One region of the Rhizobium sp. SG570 genome, then DNA from elsewhere that is predicted to be linked to it. Evidence: predicted binding sites of a transcription regulator. Region 1 holds the regulator's gene; each other region holds the start of a gene.
What was found. The regulator HrcA, encoded in region 1, represses chaperone genes, less so after heat shock. The targets are predictions, from matches to a motif close to GTTAGCACTCNCNNNNNGNGAGTGCTAAC.
Positions count from the first base shown of each region.

Region 2: FHT28_RS11155 (co-chaperone GroES) is a predicted target of HrcA. The motif match lies at 1,654-1,682, and genes of this name have one in related genera.
Region 3: groES (co-chaperone GroES) is a predicted target of HrcA. The motif match lies at 1,258-1,286, and genes of this name have one in related genera.

Region 1 covers NZ_JAAZQI010000006.1:91,931-95,050, reverse strand. Annotated here, with positions in the region: gene rph (ribonuclease PH) at 1-604, opposite strand, end outside; gene hrcA (heat-inducible transcriptional repressor HrcA) at 777-1,865, shown strand; gene FHT28_RS14225 (GFA family protein) at 1,869-2,303, opposite strand; gene grpE (nucleotide exchange factor GrpE) at 2,515-3,120, shown strand, end outside.
Region 2 covers NZ_JAAZQI010000004.1:270,359-273,478, forward strand. Annotated here, with positions in the region: gene groL (chaperonin GroEL) at 1-1,243, opposite strand, end outside; gene FHT28_RS11155 (co-chaperone GroES) at 1,292-1,600, opposite strand; gene FHT28_RS11160 (SDR family oxidoreductase) at 2,130-2,834, shown strand; gene FHT28_RS11165 (MFS transporter) at 2,892-3,120, opposite strand, start outside.
Region 3 covers NZ_JAAZQI010000003.1:373,192-376,311, reverse strand. Annotated here, with positions in the region: gene FHT28_RS09075 (DUF982 domain-containing protein) at 1-116, opposite strand, end outside; gene FHT28_RS09070 (Hsp20 family protein) at 188-661, opposite strand; gene FHT28_RS09065 (usg protein) at 883-1,155, opposite strand; gene groES (co-chaperone GroES) at 1,435-1,749, shown strand; gene groL (chaperonin GroEL) at 1,801-3,120, shown strand, end outside.

The sequences.
Region 1 (3,120 bases):
GGATCTCGACGATCCCGCCTTTGCCGGTCATGACGAAGTTGGCGTCGGTTTCTGCCGAGGAATCCTCGAGATAATCGAGGTCGATCACCGGCTGGCTGGCGAAGATGCCGCAGGAGATCGCCGCGATGTGATCTTTCAGTACGCGGTCGACTTTGATCATGTTGCGGCTTTCCATCCACTTCATGCAATCGTAGAGCGCGATCCACCCACCGGTGATCGCCGCGGTCCGCGTGCCGCCATCGGCCTGGATGACGTCGCAGTCGACGGTGATCTGACGTTCGCCGAGCTCCTTCAGGTCGACGACGGCGCGCAGCGAGCGGCCGATGAGGCGCTGGATTTCCTGCGTGCGGCCGCCCTGCTTGCCGGCGGCAGCTTCGCGCTTCATGCGCTCGCCGGTCGCGCGCGGCAGCATGCCGTATTCAGCCGTGACCCAACCCTTGCCGCTGTTGCGCAGCCATGGCGGCGTCTTTTCTTCCAGGCTTGCCGTGCAGAGCACATGCGTATCGCCGAACTTGACCAGGCACGAGCCTTCCGCATGCTTGGAAAAATTGCGCTCGAACGACACCTTGCGCATCTGATCGGTTTTTCTGCCTGAAGGCCGCATTCCACTCTCCTGAAACTTCGATGACCGCTTCTACGACCCAGAGGAGGCTTTTGCAAAGGAAAAGCAGGCTTTAATGCCCCACTGCGGCGGTAACCGCATTTTTCCCTTTTGCGATTGCTAACTGAATGATTATATTTTCACTAAGGCTCAATGGAACGGATTTGGCAGCAAAATGGTATTTACGACATCGACGGTTTCGGATGTCATTGCTGCGCTTGACGAACGCTCCAAGGAAATCTTTCGCCGCATCGTCGAAGGCTATCTCGAAAACGGCGAGCCGCTCGGTTCGCGCAATCTTTCGCGCCTGCTGCCCATGTCCTTGTCGCCAGCTTCGGTGCGCAATGTCATGAGCGACTTGGAAGAGCTTGGTCTCATCTATTCGCCGCATATCAGCGCCGGCCGGCTGCCGACCCAGATCGGCCTGCGCTTCTTCGTCGACGCCTTCATGCAGGTCGGTGACCTCTCCGCCGAGGACCGCGCCAACATCGATCGGCAGGTGCGCGGGAGCAATCGCGACCAGCCGATGGAATCGGTCATGTCCGAGGCGAGCCGCATGCTGTCCGGCATTTCGCGCGGCGCCGGCCTGGTCATTACCGCGAAAAGCGATCCCGTGCTGAAGCATGTGGAATTCATCCGCCTGGAGCCGACCAAGGCGCTTGCGGTGCTTGTCGGCGATCATGACCAGGTCGAAAACCGCATCATCGAACTGCCGGCCGGCATCACCTCGTCGCAGCTGACGGAGGCCGCCAATTTCCTCAATGCTCATATGGCCGGCCAGACCCTTCCGGAATTCCGCCGGCGTGTGCAAAGTCTGAAGGATAGCGTCCGCCAGGAGTTGGACAGCCTGTCGCATGAGCTGGTCGAGCGCGGAATTGCGGTGCTGTCGGGTGACGACGCCGAAGGCAAGCCGACGCAACTCATCGTGCGTGGCCACGCCAATCTGCTGGCCGACGTCGGCGGCGCCGAGGATCTGGACCGGCTGCGTCTGCTATTCGATGACCTTGAAAAGAAGGACAGTCTCATCGAGATCCTCAACCTTGCGGAAAGCGGACCGGGGGTGCGTATCTTCATCGGTTCGGAAAACAAGCTCTTTTCGCTGTCCGGCTCATCGCTCATCGTCGCTCCCTACCGCGACGATGACGATCGCATCGTCGGAGCAGTCGGCGTCATCGGTCCGACGCGGCTGAACTACGCACGCATCGTACCCATGGTGGATTATACGGCACAGCTGATTTCGAGGCTGTCGCGGCCAGGGATCTGACGCCTAGTCGGGAAGCAGCGTTCCCGATCCGCCCATTTCCGCCGGAAAATCCTTCTGCTTCGGCAGTCCATCTTTCATGTGCAGCACCGTCGTCTCGTAATTGGCGTGAAATGCCGGTTGAAAGTCGAGACCGGGAAGGACAGCGGCGTAAACATCGGTTACGCCCCATGGGGGATGCTCCGTCAGCAGATGGCCCCCGCAGACCGTGCACCACTTGCGCACGCTCGTTTCGGTCTTCTGGTAGCTGCCGATGCGATCTGCACCCTTGGTAATGTGGACGGCTTCGGGCGGCCAGAGCGAGAAGGCATTGACCGGTCCCGCCGACCATTCCCGGCAGGAATCGCAGTGGCAATAGCCCATCGCGATAGGCTCGCCGTCGACGGTGACCTCGACTGCACCGCAGAAACATTTGCCGGAAAGGGATTTGCCGCTGGACATTGATCTCACCCGCCGTGTTGAGATACGCTTAACTATATCACCGGAGAGAAGGCCTGGATAGCCGAGTCGCAACCAGCGTCTCTGATCCGCCGGTATCTTGCCACCGTCGTAATGCCACGAATTGGCTGATCTTCTCGACAAAGCCTTGATTTTTTCCGGCTAAACCTCGATATCGGGCACATCCAAAAGACAAAGCAATTCGGAGACCGTCATGACCGACGAAACAACGAAAACCGGACCTGACGCCGCGGCGGCCGACACATCAGCGGATTTCGCTCAAGACGCAGCGGAAACCATTGATGCGACCGAGCCGTCTCAGCCGGACCCGGTCGAGCTGCTGAAGGCCGAAAACGGCGAACTGCGTGACCGCTACCTTCGCCTCGCCGCCGAGATGGACAATCTTCGCCGCCGCACCGAGCGTGATGTGAAGGATGCGAAGTCCTATTCCGTGGCGAGCTTCGCCCGCGACATGCTTGCAGTGGCGGACAATCTGCGCCGCACGCTGGACGCCATTCCGGCCGAAGCGCGCGCCGGCGCCGATGCCGGCCTGCAGACGCTGATCGACGGCGTCGAGATGACCGAGCGTTCCATGCTCTCGGCACTGGAGCGCCATGGCGTGCGCCAGATCGAACCGATCGGGCAGAAGTTCGACCCCAATTTCCATCAGGCGATGTTCGAGGTGCCGAATTCAGAGGTGCCGAACAATACGGTCGTGCAGGTCGTGCAGGCCGGCTTCGTCATCGGCGAGCGCGTTCTGCGCCCGGCCATGGTCGGCGTCGCCAAGGGCGGCCCCAAGATCGTCGAGAACGCAGAGGGC
Region 2 (3,120 bases), on a different contig from region 1:
CGCCGGCCACGATGCCTTCCTCGACCGCCGCACGGGTGGCATTCAGGGCATCGTCGATGCGGTCCTTCTTTTCCTTGACTTCGATCTCGGTCGAGCCACCGACGCGGATCACCGCAACGCCGCCGGTGAGCTTTGCCAGCCGCTCCTGCAGCTTTTCCTTGTCGTAGTCTGAGGTCGTCTCCGCGATCTGCGCCTTGATCTGCTTGATACGTGCCTCGATGGCGGCTTTATCGCCAGAGCCATCGATGATCGTCGTGGTATCCTTCTCGATCAGCACGCGCCTGGCACGGCCGAGCATATCGAGTGTGACGTTCTCCAGTTTGATGCCGAGATCCTCGGAGATCATCTGTCCGGCCGTCAGGACGGCGATGTCTTCCAGCATGGCCTTGCGGCGGTCGCCGAAACCCGGCGCCTTGACGGCAGCGACCTTGAGGCCGCCCCGCAACTTGTTGACGACCAATGTCGCCAGCGCTTCGCCTTCGACATCTTCCGAGATGATCAGCAACGGTGTGCCGCTCTGCACCACACCCTCGAGGATCGGAAGCATCGCCTGCAGATTGCCGAGCTTCTTTTCGTGAATGAGAATATAGGGGTTCTCCAGTTCCACGCGCATCTTTTCGGCATTGGTGACGAAATAGGGCGAGAGATAGCCGCGGTCGAACTGCATGCCCTCGACGACATCGAGTTCGTTCTCAGCCGTCTTGGCCTCCTCGACGGTGATGACACCTTCGTTGCCGACCTTTTCCATGGCCTTGGCGATCATCTCGCCAACGCTGGCATCGCCATTGGCGGCGATCGTGCCGACCTGCGCGATCTCGCTTGAGGACTTGACCTTGGTGGCGCGCGCCTTGATTTCCGCAAGCACGGCGGTAACGCCGAGATCGATGCCGCGCTTGAGGTCCATGGGGTTCATCCCGGCGGCAACCAGCTTGGCACCCTCGCGAAAGATGGACGCGGCGAGCACGGTCGCCGTCGTGGTACCATCGCCGGCAAGGTCGTTGGTTTTTGAAGCCACCTCGCGCACCAGCTGCGCGCCCATGTTCTCGAACTTGTCTTCAAGCTCGATTTCCTTGGCGACCGATACGCCATCCTTGGTGATGCGCGGAGCGCCATAGGGTCTGTCGATGACGACGTTGCGGCCCTTGGGACCGAGCGTCACCTTGACGGCATTGTTCAGCAATTCCACGCCACGAAGCAATCGGTCGCGGACGTCGGTAGAAAAAATGATTTGCTTGGCAGACATTGTCTTTGCCCTGTTCAGTCTTGAGATAAAGGAGCTAAATTCGGTGGATCAGGCAGCCTTGTCGACGGCGTTCTCGATGATGCCCATAATGTCGGCCTCCTTCATGATCAGAAGGTCTTCACCATTGATCTTGACCTCGGTTCCCGACCATTTGCCGAACAGGATCGTATCGCCAGTCTTGACGTCGAGCGGGATCAGCCTTCCATTTTCGTCGCGGGAACCGGGACCGACGGCGATCACTTCACCTTCCTGCGGCTTTTCCTTGGCGGTATCGGGAATGATGATCCCGCCCTTGGATTTGATATCACCTTCGGCGCGTCGGATGACGACGCGGTCGTGCAGCGGGCGAAATAGCATAAAGATCTTTCTGCGGCCGGCGCATAGGGCGGCTGCAACCATAAAATAACATTCTTGGCACTCGATTGATAGGAGTGCCAACGAATATTATTTGGAGAATAAAATCATACGAGAATGGCGTCCATGATTCCATAGAATTGTATGGGCAATTCTGATGAAAATTACCGGCTCCATTGTAATGACGAATGAGTTTTTATTTCAACTAACCGGATTTTCTCCAAGATAAATATCGATCGGTGCTTCGCATATCAGTTTGCTGCGGACGCGGCCGGGTATGGGAAGATGCTTTGGCAGCGCTTTCGACGGCCGCCCGTTCGTCCATGAGCAATTGTAACGGACGATCGTCACGGCCGCCCTTTTGGTAGTTGGGCGGAACCTTGACCGCGGTCAGGATGGGCACCCGCAAAACGGATCTTCATCTCAAATAAAAACGCAACTGGTTGGTGCCAGCGCGCCTGAAATGCTATTTGACTCATAAAAGTCAGGCAATCTTTCCTTGCCCGCAAACGAACAGAGAGAGGCTCACGGCATGTCGATAGAAAAAGTAGCAATCATCACGGCGGGCGGCAGCGGCATGGGTGCGGAAGCCGCCAAGCGCCTTGCCGCCGATGGATTCAGGGTTGCGATCCTTTCATCCTCCGGCAAGGGAGAGGCCCTTGCGGCGTCGCTCGGCGGCATCGGCATCACCGGTTCGAATCAGTCGAACGACGATCTCAAACGCCTGACCGATGCGACGATGGAGAAGTGGGGTCGCATCGACGTACTGGTCAATAGTGCCGGCCACGGACCAAGAGCGCCGATCATCGAGATCACCGACGAGCAATGGCACACAGGCCTTGACGTCTATCTGATGAACGTAGTCCGCGCCGTTCGTCTGGTCACCCCGATCATGCAGGCGCAAAAGTCGGGTGCGATCATCAACATCTCCACGGCCTGGGCCTTCGAACCATCGGCGATGTTTCCGACATCAGCCGTTTTCCGTGCCGGCCTTGCCGCCTATACCAAGATTTTCGCGGATACCTATGCGGCCGATAATGTCCGCATGAACAATGTACTGCCGGGCTGGATCGACAGCTTGCCGGCAACCGAAGAGCGCCGCGACGGCGTGCCGATGAAGCGCTACGGCACGAGTTCGGAGATTGCCGCCACGATCGCGTTCCTCGCATCCGATGGCGCAGGCTACATCACCGGCCAGAACCTCAAGGTCGATGGCGGACTAACCCGCTCCATATGAGACCTGCCGGCCGGCGAAACCGCCCCTCGTTCCAGTCGGGTCAGCACGTAGTCCGAATTACGTGCCGGTTTCTATCGTCGTGGCATTGACGTTGATGGCGCGGCCGGCAAACCAGCCATTGATGGCGGCGCCGAGACCAAGCAGGACGAACAGAACCGAACACCAGGCGAAACTTCCCGTCCAACCGTGGATCATGCCGACGACGAGCGGCCCGATTGCGGCAAGCAGGTAGCCTATGAACTGCGCCATGCCGGACAGATGCGCGGCGACGTGCGGGTCGGGCGAG
Region 3 (3,120 bases), on a different contig from region 1:
GAAGAGGCCGGCCATTCCATGAGATGTCGATAAGCTTCCGTCACCGAACGAATCTCGGCCGGAAAGCCGAGGCCGACAAGAATAGAAACGGGCTCTTGGAACATATCGGGTTTCATCATGCTCTCCTTCCCAACCCAGATGTTGATGGGCGCCGTCATGACGGCGCCCTTGCTCAACAGAATGCGGATTAAGCTGCCTTCTGCGCGTCGATCTGTGCGGGTGCAGTCGATGTCGAAGCGGGCGCGGCTTCAATGGAGATTCTCCGCGGCTTGAGCGCCTCCGGGATCTCGCGAACAAGGTTGATCGAAAGCAGACCGTTCTTCAGATCGGCTCCGCTCACGCTAACATGGTCGGCAAGCTCAAACCGGTGTTCAAACGGCCGGCCGTCGATGCCGCGATGCAGGTAGCCCTCACCAGGGGTCTCCTCCTTCTTGCCCGTCACGGTTAGAAGGTTGGACTGGAAGGTGATGTCGAGATCGTCTTGAGCAAAGCCCGCCACCGCGATCGTAATTCGGTAACTGTCGTCTCCGGTCTTGATGATGTCATAGGGTGGCCAATCGCTGATCGAACGACCGCGTTGGGCATTTTCCAGAAGATCGAAGACCCGATCGAAGCCGACGCTCGAGCGGAACAGGGGTGCATAGTTATAAGTCGTTGCCATAGCCATATCCTCCTTGAAGCAACATGGATACGGAAGCGCCGAAAGACAGCGCTCCCAGCATGACCAGCCCTTTTCTCAGCGGCTGGCGGCAATCGATTTGGTTTTTCGGATTTTTGAGTTCAAGAGCCTCGTCTGAAAATTTTTTCTTGCTTGTATATTCCTTGGCGACTGAGCTCTTTGGGCCTCCATAACGTCCGGATTTGGATGGAGACCCTCGAGCCTCAATGCAGCTTGAACTCGCCTTCAACGCGGCGCCATTCGCTGGGTCCGATCAGACGCTGATGGGTGTAGCGCACTGAATGCAGCGGCCCGTCAAGGTTCGCCTGCCAGTAGTTGAGGAACTTCTGCATCTCAGGGAAATCGGGAGCCAAATCATAGTCCTGCCAGACATAAGTCTGAAGGACGGATTCGAAATCGGGAATGCGGTAGAGGATATGCGCGGTGGTAAGGCCATAACCGTTGAGCTGACGCTCCAGATCCGATGAAAATCGCATGCTTCATCTCCGTTTCGTAACAATCTGAAGGTGGCGTAAATTTTTGCATCCATCAATGATTTTTTGAACGCTCGAGGCCAGGTTGTTGTTCCTTTCCAGTGTGTTAGCAGCCATTCCTGAAGAGTGCTAATTTTTTTATTTTGACCTCTTGAAATCGAAAATCCGACAAACCAGATCATTTCGCGCAAGACGCTCGATCGAGGTTTTGCGCCCGCCCGGACTGGTCATCCGGTCCGGCCGGGGAACAACGTCATCATTGTTTGTCCATTGGAGGAAAACATGTCGTTCCGACCGCTTCATGATCGCATTCTTGTCCGCCGGGTTGAATCCGAAGAGAAAACCAAAGGCGGCATCATCATTCCCGATACCGCCAAGGAAAAACCGCAGGAAGGCGAGGTCATCGCTGTCGGCCCCGGTGCGCGCAATGATGCCGGCCAGTTGCAGGCACTCGACGTCAAGGCCGGCGATCGCATCCTGTTCGGCAAATGGTCGGGCACAGAGATCAAGATCAACGGCGAAGACCTTCTGATCATGAAAGAAAGCGATGTCATGGGCGTCATCGAGGCCCAGGCAACGCAGAAGCAGGCCGCTTAAGGCGCTTCCAATCACCAGTCGAACTTGCTGCCTAGTAAAGGAGTGAACAGAATGGCTGCGAAAGACGTAAAATTCAACACCGATGCCCGTGACCGCATGCTGCGGGGGGTCGATGTACTCGCCAACGCCGTCAAGGTGACGCTCGGTCCCAAAGGCCGAAACGTGGTTATCGACAAGTCCTTCGGCGCACCGCGTATTACCAAGGACGGCGTCACTGTCGCCAAGGAAATCGAGCTCGAAGACAAGTTCGAGAATATGGGCGCACAGATGCTGCGCGAAGTCGCGTCAAAGACCAACGACATTGCCGGCGACGGCACCACGACCGCAACAGTTCTTGCCCAGGCGATCGTCAGGGAAGGCGCCAAGGCGGTGGCGTCGGGCATGAACCCGATGGACCTGAAACGCGGCATCGATTTGGCTGTCGACGCAATCGTCAAGGAATTGAAGACCAACGCCCGCAAGATTTCCAACAATTCCGAGATTGCCCAGGTCGGCACCATCTCGGCCAATGGCGACGAGGAAATCGGCCGCTATCTCGCGGAAGCGATGGAAAAGGTCGGCAACGAGGGCGTCATCACGGTTGAAGAAGCCAAGACCGCCGAAACCGAACTCGAAGTCGTCGAAGGCATGCAGTTCGACCGTGGCTATCTATCACCCTACTTCGTCACCAACCAGGACAGGATGCGGGTCGAGTTTGAGGATCCCTATATCCTGATCCACGAGAAGAAGCTCTCGAACCTCCAGTCCATGCTGCCGGTGCTCGAGGCCGTGGTCCAGTCCGGCAAGCCGCTCCTCATCATCGCTGAAGACGTCGAAGGCGAAGCTCTTGCAACGCTCGTCGTCAACAAGCTGCGTGGCGGCCTGAAGATCGCTGCCGTCAAGGCTCCTGGTTTCGGCGATCGCCGCAAGGCCATGCTTGAAGACATCGCCATCCTCACGGGCGGTACTGTCATCTCCGAAGATCTTGGCATCAAGCTGGAGAACGTGACGCTGACCATGCTTGGCCGAGCCAAAAAGGTAGCGATCGAGAAGGAGAATACGACGATCATAGATGGCGTCGGCTCCAAGGCCGAGATCGACGGCCGCGTTGCGCAGATCCGCGCGCAGATCGAGGAAACCACCTCCGATTATGACCGCGAGAAACTGCAGGAACGCCTTGCCAAGCTCGCCGGCGGTGTCGCCGTCATCCGTGTCGGTGGCTCGACGGAAGTCGAGGTCAAGGAAAAGAAGGACCGCGTCGACGACGCGTTGCATGCCACCCGCGCGGCCGTCGAGGAAGGCATCCTACCCGGCGGCGGCGTGGCGCTGCTGCGGGCCGTCAAGGCACTCGACAATCTCAGTACGGCCAACCAGGATCAGCGTGTCGGCGTC